3 regions of the Vibrio sp. SCP2 genome follow, and region 2 is predicted to be linked to each of the others. Evidence: riboswitches for the same ligand, from Rfam matches in the RefSeq annotation. Region 2 holds a riboswitch; each other region holds the start of a gene.
What was found. Region 2 has a riboswitch for thiamine pyrophosphate ahead of thiD (bifunctional hydroxymethylpyrimidine kinase/phosphomethylpyrimidine kinase). Riboswitches for the same ligand answer to the same signal wherever they lie in the genome.
Positions count from the first base shown of each region.

Region 1: linked by a shared signal. The riboswitch ahead of thiC (phosphomethylpyrimidine synthase ThiC) and the one ahead of thiD (bifunctional hydroxymethylpyrimidine kinase/phosphomethylpyrimidine kinase) in region 2 are both predicted to bind thiamine pyrophosphate.
Region 3: linked by a shared signal. The riboswitch ahead of thiB (thiamine ABC transporter substrate binding subunit) and the one ahead of thiD (bifunctional hydroxymethylpyrimidine kinase/phosphomethylpyrimidine kinase) in region 2 are both predicted to bind thiamine pyrophosphate.

Region 1 is NZ_JCAFVV010000011.1:929-4,206, reverse strand. It holds gene thiC (phosphomethylpyrimidine synthase ThiC) at 1-1,572, opposite strand, end outside; TPP riboswitch at 1,736-1,834, opposite strand; gene crcB (fluoride efflux transporter CrcB) at 1,904-2,287, opposite strand; gene AC5O63_RS19880 (multicopper oxidase domain-containing protein) at 2,396-3,278, opposite strand, start outside.
Region 2 is NZ_JCAFVV010000001.1:1,034,434-1,037,711, forward strand. It holds gene AC5O63_RS04980 (LysR family transcriptional regulator) at 1-263, opposite strand, end outside; gene AC5O63_RS04985 (HDOD domain-containing protein) at 359-1,189, opposite strand; TPP riboswitch at 1,357-1,466, shown strand; gene thiD (bifunctional hydroxymethylpyrimidine kinase/phosphomethylpyrimidine kinase) at 1,567-2,397, shown strand; gene AC5O63_RS04995 (ABC transporter ATP-binding protein) at 2,387-3,133, shown strand; gene AC5O63_RS05000 (ABC transporter permease) at 3,126-3,278, shown strand, end outside.
Region 3 is NZ_JCAFVV010000009.1:35,217-38,494, forward strand. It holds gene mpl (UDP-N-acetylmuramate:L-alanyl-gamma-D-glutamyl-meso-diaminopimelate ligase) at 1-741, shown strand, start outside; gene AC5O63_RS18865 (flavin prenyltransferase UbiX) at 756-1,382, shown strand; TPP riboswitch at 1,525-1,646, shown strand; gene thiB (thiamine ABC transporter substrate binding subunit) at 1,714-2,700, shown strand; gene thiP (thiamine/thiamine pyrophosphate ABC transporter permease ThiP) at 2,710-3,278, shown strand, end outside.

The sequences.
Region 1 (3,278 bases), on a different contig from region 2:
TTTGGCTAAGTCGGCCGCATGTGCTGCGAGCTTATAGGTGATCATACCTACCTTAACGTCTTCTTTATTCGGTAAGCCAAGGTGCTCTTTTGGTGTAACGTAACAAAGCATCGCACAGCCATACCAACCAATCATCGCGGCACCAATACCTGAAGTGATATGATCATAGCCCGGCGCAACATCGGTTGTCAGTGGGCCAAGGGTGTAAAACGGCGCTTCATGACAGTGCTCTAGCTGCTCTTCCATGTTCTCTTTGATCATATGCATCGGAATATGGCCAGGTCCTTCAATAATGACCTGTACGTCATATTCCCAAGCAATCTTGGTTAGTTCACCAAGAGTACGAAGCTCAGCGAATTGCGCTTCGTCGTTCGCATCAGCTACTGAGCCAGGACGTAATCCATCGCCAAGAGAAAGCGCCACGTCATACTTGGCACAGATTTCACATATCTCGCGGAAATGAGTATATAAGAAGCTTTCCTGATGATGCGCTAAACACCATTTAGCGATAATAGAACCACCACGAGAAACAATGCCAGTCACACGTTTTGCCGTCATAGGTACATAGCGAAGCAGTAAACCTGCGTGAATAGTGAAGTAATCGACGCCCTGCTCTGCTTGCTCAATCAGAGTATCGCGCATCACTTCCCAGTTGAGGTTTTCCGCAATGCCGTTAACTTTTTCAAGCGCTTGGTACATTGGCACAGTACCGATCGGCACTGGACTGTTACGTAGAATCCACTCACGAGTTTCGTGAATATTGCGGCCAGTAGACAGGTCCATAACAGTATCGCCACCCCAGCGAGTCGCCCATACTAGCTTCTCAACCTCTTCCTCAATTGAAGATGTCACTGATGAATTACCGATATTAGCGTTTACTTTAACTAAGAAGTTACGCCCAATAATCATTGGTTCAGATTCTGGGTGGTTAATATTGGAAGGGATAATCGCTCGACCTTCTGCGACTTCTTTACGAACAAATTCTGCAGTAATGTCTTTGGGTAAGTTGGCCCCAAAGCTTTGACCAGGGTGCTGTTGATTCAACACCTCATCGCGATATTGAGCGCGCCCCATGTTTTCACGTAAGGCGATGTATTCCATCTCAGGGGTAACAAGACCCTTGCGCGCATAGTGAAGCTGGGTGACACACTGACCATCTTTAGCACGTCTAATTCGTGGCAAATTGCCATAACGTAGCTCATCAAGCGTCTCGTCTTCTAAACGCTCCTTGGTGTATACCGAGCTAACATCGTCGAGTAATTCAGTATCGGCACGTTCTTCAATCCACCCTTCTCTTAGCTTTGGTAGACCGCTGTAAAGGTCAATTGTGTGTTCTGGGTCAGTGTATACACCAGAAGTATCGTAAACACGTACAGGCTCATTAGGTTCGAAAATAGGCGCTTCTTTTGTGCCTCCAATAAGACTATCCGCGAGTGAGATTTCTCGCATAGGCACACGAATATCTGGGCGTGAACCCTCTACATAGACTTTGCTTGAATTTGGGTACGGCTGTACCGAAAGTGTATCAATGAACTGTTTTGCTTCCAGTCTCGCTTGTTTGCGACTCGACATAGCATTTTTCCTTGCTTTGTTATTCTTAGATAAAAAGTAATGGGATAAAAATGCTTGGCGGAAAGATGCGACAAGAGGAATCGAATTATGACCTTATTAGTGTGCACTAATGGTATATAACAACATTCGACTATTTGATAGGTAACCAGACAGAACTCTGGTGTAGATATCTTCTCTTGTTCCCTTCGCAGATTTTAATCTGATCAGGTTCAACGGATCCCGAATTAACGGTCTCAGCCTTATGGCACTCCGACAAGTAATTGCAGTATATAAAAACGGCTTGGGTAAACCAAGCCGTGATGAACAATAATTAGCTAAATTTTAACCAACATTAGCTCTTGATGAGTATTTGAAAACCAATCCATGCAGCAGAAATACTTAAAAAGACATTCAACAACACATTCAAACCCATCTTAAAAAAAGCGCCTTGCTGCATTAGAAGCACATTATCCATAGAGAACGTAGAGAAGGTGGTGAGTGCCCCAAGAAAACCCAACCCGATAATTTGGCGCCATGGTTCGGTAGCAAGCATCTCATTTTCGAAAGCCGCAATAAGCAAGCCCATAATGAAAGAACCGACCACGTTAACAGTTAGCGTACCGTATGGAAAACCACGCCCAAGAAGCACAACACAAAGCTCTGAAACAAGATAACGAGAGCATGCTCCAAATGCACCACCGAGTGCGATAAAACCCAATATTGAAAACTGACCCATAATTCCTCCAATTTACTGGGTGTATTGTAGCCAAAATACACGCTCGCGGAAGATCATAAATTAAGATTTAGCCATTGCTAACTGCAAACATTTGAAAAGTTACAGGAGTCACTTTACTTCAATATACCCCATTAATCCGGTTTTCATATGCTCGATCACATGACAGTGATACATCCAGCGCCCTGGATTATCCGCCACGAACGCTGCGATAGCCGTACCGTTTTTGCCTAGTAAAACAGTGTCTGTGTGGAAAGGCTGTTCGACCTTTTTACCATTGAGCTCCAAAACTGTGAATGTATGACCATGGATATGAATTGGATGATGATACTGAGTGACGTTCTTGAGAGAGAAAATATAAGTTTTACCCAGTTGTAACGAAGCGAGTGGAGCGGGGATATTATCTTTCGACATCCCTTCCCAAGCCCGTTTGTTGGTTAACCAAAACTTAGGAACCGACTTACCATCTTTTCCAACCGGTGAAATTGCCCCTTCCCATTCAAATACAAAATCAATTTTCTCCGCATTGACCAAATCAAGATCAGGCACAGGATTAAGAGGAAGTTGAGGGCTCGGCCTATGATCGGAAAGATCAGACCTGATCGCTTCAAACTCACACAGAGGAAACGGAAATCTACCCTTCATATATCGGACATAAACGGACTCTCCTTGCTTCGGAGCGATTAAGGCAAGGTCAACCCTCATACCCGGGCCAATTTTATGTTGAGAGAGCTTATAGGGAGCTTTAATCGGGTTACCATCGATGGCTATCACCCATGCTTCGGCCCCTTCAATAGCAATTGGATAGGTAATCGTATTGTCGACGTTGGCGATACGCAGCCGGGTAGTGGCATTTTCCTTTAATTGATACTTAGGCTCATGTACACCATTGACGCTACTCCACTCTCCGGGGGTTCCCATTCTCGCGCTAAGACGAGGAATCATTAATTCTTTCCACGCCCCCTGCTTATCGAGGTGCCAGTGCTTAAGCATC
Region 2 (3,278 bases):
GGGTCTTCCATGTTTAAAGAGTTAAGCAGTTCTGATTCTTGGCGCTCAAGCTGAATCGCATGTTGATAGACATTACGACCCGCTTCAGTGATATCAAAACTTTTGTTGTGTCTTTCGATTAAGGGGTAACCGCAAGCCTGCTCAAGTTTTTTAATGTGCTGGGTAACACCTGGCTGAGTCATAAACAGCTTCTCAGCGGTCTTTGTGAAATGACCTGTATCGATCAGAGTAACAAAGGTCTTGAGCCAGACAGGATTGATCATCACATTATTCTCATAACAAAAAATTATTCATCTGAGTCTATGCGATAACTGAAAGTTTGAATAGAAAAAGGTGAGCTTAGTGCTCACCTATTGTTTTACGCCGCGTTTAACTGTGAAGCGAGGTCACGACCATTGCCTCGATACTTGTCGATTGTTGGTGCGAAGGCTGCTGAGATATGCAAAAGGCGAGAGTCTGGATGTTCAGCAAGGTAGCGAGCTTTACCTTCCTCGCTCTCCAGCTGATCCCAATCGCGATGAATCGAACGGGCTAAATGAAGAGTGGTGGCCATTTTAGGAGAAATCTCGGCATCTCTAGGCTCGGCAAAATTTGCGATGGCATCCACCATATCATCAGGAAAGCGCCACGCTCTGGCTAGTTTGGCCCCAAGAGTTGGCGCTGTGATATCTAAGATTTCTTCTTGCACTGCGATAGCGTTTTCTCCTTCCTCTGCTCGCTGGGCAATCGTTTGTGCTTCTTCCGGTACTAAAGTGTGGATCATCAACTCGCCAATGTTGTGCAATACTCCAGTAGTGAATACGTCATTACTGTCCATGCCTGTTTCAATGGCAATTTTACTGGCAATAATCGAGACTTCGAACGTCTCTTCCCAGTACTTGTCCATATCTAATGTTTTGATTTTAGGGAAGGCGCTAGAGAGAACTGAAGCAACAACTAGGGTCCTGACTGGGCCTGTTCCAACTCGAAGTAAGGCTTCATTTATCGAAGATACACTCTTGCTTCCACCAAAGTGAGCGGAATTGGCTAAGCGTAGTAGTCGCGCGCTAAGAACTTGATCAGTCGCTATTTTATTCGCTAACAGTTTAAAGTCGACGTCACTCTTGTTGACCATATCGAGAAGCTCTTGAAGTACTTTTTGGATTCTCGGTAATTCGTTCAGTCGAGATAGTAGTGCCTCCTGGCTCATAGCTCTCTCCTTAATTCCATGTAAGCTAAGTTACTATAGTTCAGAAATTTATCCTGTTACAAAAATAAGCAATTAATGCCATATGTTCGGGCTGGGGTTTTGTTTGTTTTTTTGCAGCGACGCACCAAATATTGATGCAATAAAACTACTTTTGTTGTTATCATCTGCGGAAATAGTCGGGGAGCCTACCCAATAGGGAAAGGGCTGAGATCGCGAAGCGAGACCCGTAGAACCTGATTCAGTTAGCACTGACGTAGGGAACTATGCGCACTAATTCCATATCTCGGGTTTAGTGTACTCGCATTCGAGAGTCACTCTGTTTATGAGCGTTCTTTTGGTGGTCGAGAGTTCCTATACGTCTTGTAGTAGGAGCATCTATGCCACATTCACAAGACACAACCCCTATTGTATTAACCATTGCTGGATCTGACAGCGGTGGTGGTGCAGGTATCCAAGCCGATATTAAAGCCATCTCTGCGACAGGCAGTTACGCATGCTCCGTCATCACTGCTATCACTTCGCAAAATACACAGGGTGTCAGTGCCATTCACCCGATTCCATTAGCGCATATTGAAAGCCAGTTAGATGCGGTATTCACCGACCTGAATGTGGTTGCTGTTAAAGTCGGCATGTTGGCGGATGCGGAAATCATCAAGGTTGTCGCGGCAAAAATACGTCAATATCAACCTAAGCATCTTGTGGTTGATCCTGTCATGGTTGCCACAAGCGGTGACCTGTTATTAGAGCAATCGGCAATCTCTACGCTCAAACAAGAATTGTTACCTCTCGCTGATTTAATTACGCCGAATCTACCTGAAGGGGCTGCTTTGATTGGTGGTGAAGTCCCTCAAGATGAAGAGCAAATGGGGGCGATGATTGAGTCATTACGCGCACTTGGGGCGAAAGCGGTGTTGCTAAAAGGTGGGCATTTAGAGAAAGACCAAAACAGTAATGATCTCCTTATCGAGCAAGAGAGCAGTGAGTTATTGAGCGCCAAACGTGTCGCGACTAAAAATACTCACGGAACAGGTTGTACCCTTTCTTCTGCGATTGCTTCTTATCTTGCTCAAGGTAACCGTCTTCATAAAGCCGTGTATCTTGGTAAGCAATATATCTCTCAAGCCATTGCGCACGCCTATCAGTTAGATGTGGGTCAAGGTCATGGCCCAGTGCACCACTTTTTCTGTGGGCACACAAATGTGCGCTGAAGCGATCGGGATAGAGCTCAAGGCTTCACAGCTTCGTTACCTTGATAGCCAAACCCCGACACTAACTGGCTTAGATATGCACATCCCCGCAGGGAAGTGGACCAGTTTGCTGGGTCGAAGCGGCTGCGGCAAAACCACTTTACTGCGTTATCTTGCTGGTTTGCTTGATCACAAAGTGGAGTGGCAAGGGACGCTTAAGCTAAGCCAAGGGCAAGGCTTGCAAGACAAAATTGCCTACATGGCACAGCAAGATCTGTTGCTACCATGGCTAAATGTTATTGATAACGTCATGTTAAGCCGTCAATTTGGTGCGCAGAATATCGAGCATGACAAGGCAATTGAACTGCTCGAGCAAGTAGGGTTAGCCGCCCATATCAATACAATGCCTGCTCAGCTATCTGGGGGAATGCGCCAGCGTGTTGCTCTTGCGCGTACTCTAATGCAAGACAAGCCCGTTGTGTTGATGGATGAGCCTTTTTCCGCGCTAGATGCTGTCACGCGCCATAAGTTGCAAACCTTGTCTGCCAAGTTACTCAAGGGTAAAACCGTTGTGTTGATTACCCATGATCCCCAAGAAGCGGTACGTTTATCGGATGCGCTCTATTTGCTTCAAGGTGCGCCTGCCCATGCGCACCCCCTAGACGTTCCTGCTTCACTGCCTCCACGCGCGATAGATGGCGAGTGCGCGGCGTTGCAGCGAAATATTCTTGAACAGTTGGAGCAAGACTATGAGTAAGGTGACGAACCTAGAACTTACGCTACCCAACAAGAGAATCAAAACTCAGGTGACGCATCCAATGGTGCGTATGGCGATTAGCCTGTTGGTTATTTTGGGCTTATGGCAAAGCGTTGTGGTTTTGTTTGATATGCCAAGCTTCATT
Region 3 (3,278 bases), on a different contig from region 2:
CATCATCTTGTTCGCACAGTTCCGGGTAATGGGCGCATTTTTGCACCGAAACAAGATAGCGCACTACATGATGTACTTGAGCGCGGCTGTTGGAGCGAATCCGAGTTTAGTGGTGAGCAAGGTGACTGGCAGGCGGAGAAAATAAACATTGATGGCTCGCAGTTCAAAGTACTGTTCCAAGGCGAGCAAGTGGGTATTGTAAGTTGGAATCTAGTTGGTGATCACAATGTAGATAACGCTTTGATGGCGATAGCTGCAGCGCGCCATGTTGGCGTCACCCCAGACTTAGCCTGTGAATCTTTAGCCAAATTTATCAATACCAAACGCCGCTTGGAGCTCAAAGGTGAGGTCAATGGCATCACGGTTTACGACGACTTTGCCCATCATCCGACCGCGATTGAACTGACGCTCGGTGGATTACGTAACAAGGTCGGCGATAGCAAAATTATCGCGGTACTCGAACCACGCAGCGCTACGATGAAGCGAGGTGTGCACAAGGATACGTTGGCCGCGTCGTTACAAAAAGCCGATCAAGTGTTCTTATATCAACCCGATTCGATTGATTGGTCGGTGGAAGAGATCGCCGCTCAATGTGCCCAACCTGCGCAAACCTCCAATAATGTCGATGAACTTGTGGAGCAAATTGTTGCTAGTGCTAGCTCAGGTGATCAGATTTTGGTGATGAGCAATGGCGGGTTCGAAGGTATTCATAACAAGCTTCTGGCAAAGCTAGCTCAATAGTGTAGTTTTTAAATATGACTAAGCAACAAAAAGCCATCACCTTAGCCTTTACTGGTGCCTCTGGCGCTCCTTATGGTTTACGCCTATTAGAGTGCCTTCTGGCTGCTGATTATCAAGTTTATCTGCTTATTTCGTCTGCGGCGAGAGTGGTGCTAGCAACTGAACATGACCTTAAACTGCCTGCCAATCCTGATTCGGCTAAGCAAACTTTGGTCGAGCACCTTAATTGTGACCCAGACAAGCTGGTTGTATGCGGTAAAGACGATTGGTTCTCTCCTGTGGCGTCTGGCTCTGCAGCGCCGAAACAAATGGTCGTCTGTCCATGCTCTGCAGGCAGTGTTGCGGCGATTGCCCACGGTATGTCGGATAACCTGATTGAACGTGCTGCAGACGTGGTGATGAAAGAGCGTGGTCAGCTACTGTTGGTGGTTCGTGAAACCCCATTTTCTACTCTGCATCTAGAGAATATGCACAAGTTGTCACAAATGGGAGTAACCATCATGCCTGCTGCGCCAGGTTTTTATCATCAACCTAAATCGATAGAGGATCTGGTTGATTTTATGGTCGCGCGTATTCTTGACCATTTAGGAATAGAGCAAGGATTGGTTCCTCGCTGGGGCTACGATCCCCGTCCTATTTGAAGCCGCAGCGTTGTTGACTGCTCAAATTCACCCAAATCAAATAGAACACCTATGTTCATTGGGATGAATTTGCTTGTCGCCTAGCTGCAACTCCAACTATTTAGGGGATAGATATTGCAGTTTATTAATATTACAATTCGACCGTTACTCATCGGGGAGCTATTGACCTAACTTATGTTAGCGTCAGCTGAGATCGAGCTATCGCTTGGGACCCGTGTACCTGAACCAGATAATGCTGGCGTAGGAATTGAGTTTGGATTTGAACTCCGCTTCTCAAGCCTGTGCCGCTCAGACAAGGAGAGAGCGAGCAGTGAAAAACACTCTAAGCACCATTTCAATTAGTACCCTAGCGTTAGCAACGCTGGCGATATTCTCAGCGACAGCCGCAGAAAACAGTTTAACCGTTTATACCTACGACTCTTTTGCCGCCGATTGGGGCCCAGGTCCTGTTGTAGAAAAAGCGTTTGAAGCGCATTGTGGTTGTGATGTTAATTTCGTCGCGCTAGACGATGGTGTCTCTATCCTTAACCGTCTGCGATTAGAAGGCGATAACAGCAAAGCGGATATCATTTTAGGCTTAGACAACAACCTAATGGCGGAAGCGAAAAAGACAGGTTTGTTGGCTGAACATAGCGTAGACACTAGCAAGGTTGCATTGCCAAATGGGTGGGCAGACAAAACGTTCGTCCCTTATGATTTCGGCTACTTCGCGTTTGTTTACAACAAAGAGAAGCTAGCTAACCCACCAAAAAGCTTGAAAGAGTTGGTGGAATCTCGCGATGATCTGAAAGTGATCTATCAAGACCCACGTACTTCAACACCAGGGCAAGGTCTGATGTTGTGGATGAAGTCTGTTTACGGAGATGACGTGACTCAGGCTTGGCAAAATCTAGCTAAGAAAACCGTAACTGTGACTAAAGGTTGGTCTGAAGCGTACTCAATGTTCCTCGAAGGTGAGTCTGATCTGGTACTCTCTTACACGACCTCTCCTGCTTATCATTTGATTGCTGAAAGTGACAACAAGTATGCCGCCGCTGATTTTGCTGAAGGTCATTACACGCAAGTCGAAGTTGCTGCTAAAGTGAAAGCGTCTAAAAATCAAAAGCTAGCCGATGAGTTTATGAACTTTATTCTTAGTGATGAGTTCCAATCAGCAATGCCAACAGGTAACTGGATGTACCCAGTCACAGACGTTGCACTGCCTGAAGGTTTTGAAACCCTAACTCTGCCAAGCAAGGCTCTGACCTTTAGCGCCGACGAAGTGGCCGAAAATCGTAAATCTTGGATTCGCGAATGGCAAAGTGCGCTGACATTCTAAGAGGCTCTTTTGCGTAATACCCCCAAAATTGGCTTATGGGTCGCGATAATCATCGCGACCTTTGTCGTTTCTGCTCTCGGTGCTTTACTGGTTAACGCGCCATCGCTAGATATCCGTCAGGTGTGGAGTGATCCATACTATCGACATGTCACCAAATTCAGTTTCTATCAGTCTTTTCTTTCTACTTTGCTCAGTGTTGGCCTTGCCATCCCAGTCGCGCATGCGTTGTCTCGCCGTCGATTTAGGGGGAAATCCTTGTTACTCAAACTGTTTGCTACAACACTGGTGTTGCCTGTCTTAGTCGGGGTGTTTGGCCTTCTTGCCATTTATGGCAATAGTGGTTTGATTGCTGATTTGTTCAAAAGCCTAGACAGCAAGTTGCCGTTCTCAATATATGGGCTCAATGGGATTTTGTTGGCGCATGTGTTTTTTAATCTTCCTTATGCGACCCGATTGCTTCTGCAAGCATTAGACTCTATTCCACAAGAGCAGCATAAACTGTGCGCCCATCTTGGCATGGGACACTGGGATAAATTTCGCTGGATTGAGTGGCCGCGTCTACGACAGCAATTACCTCA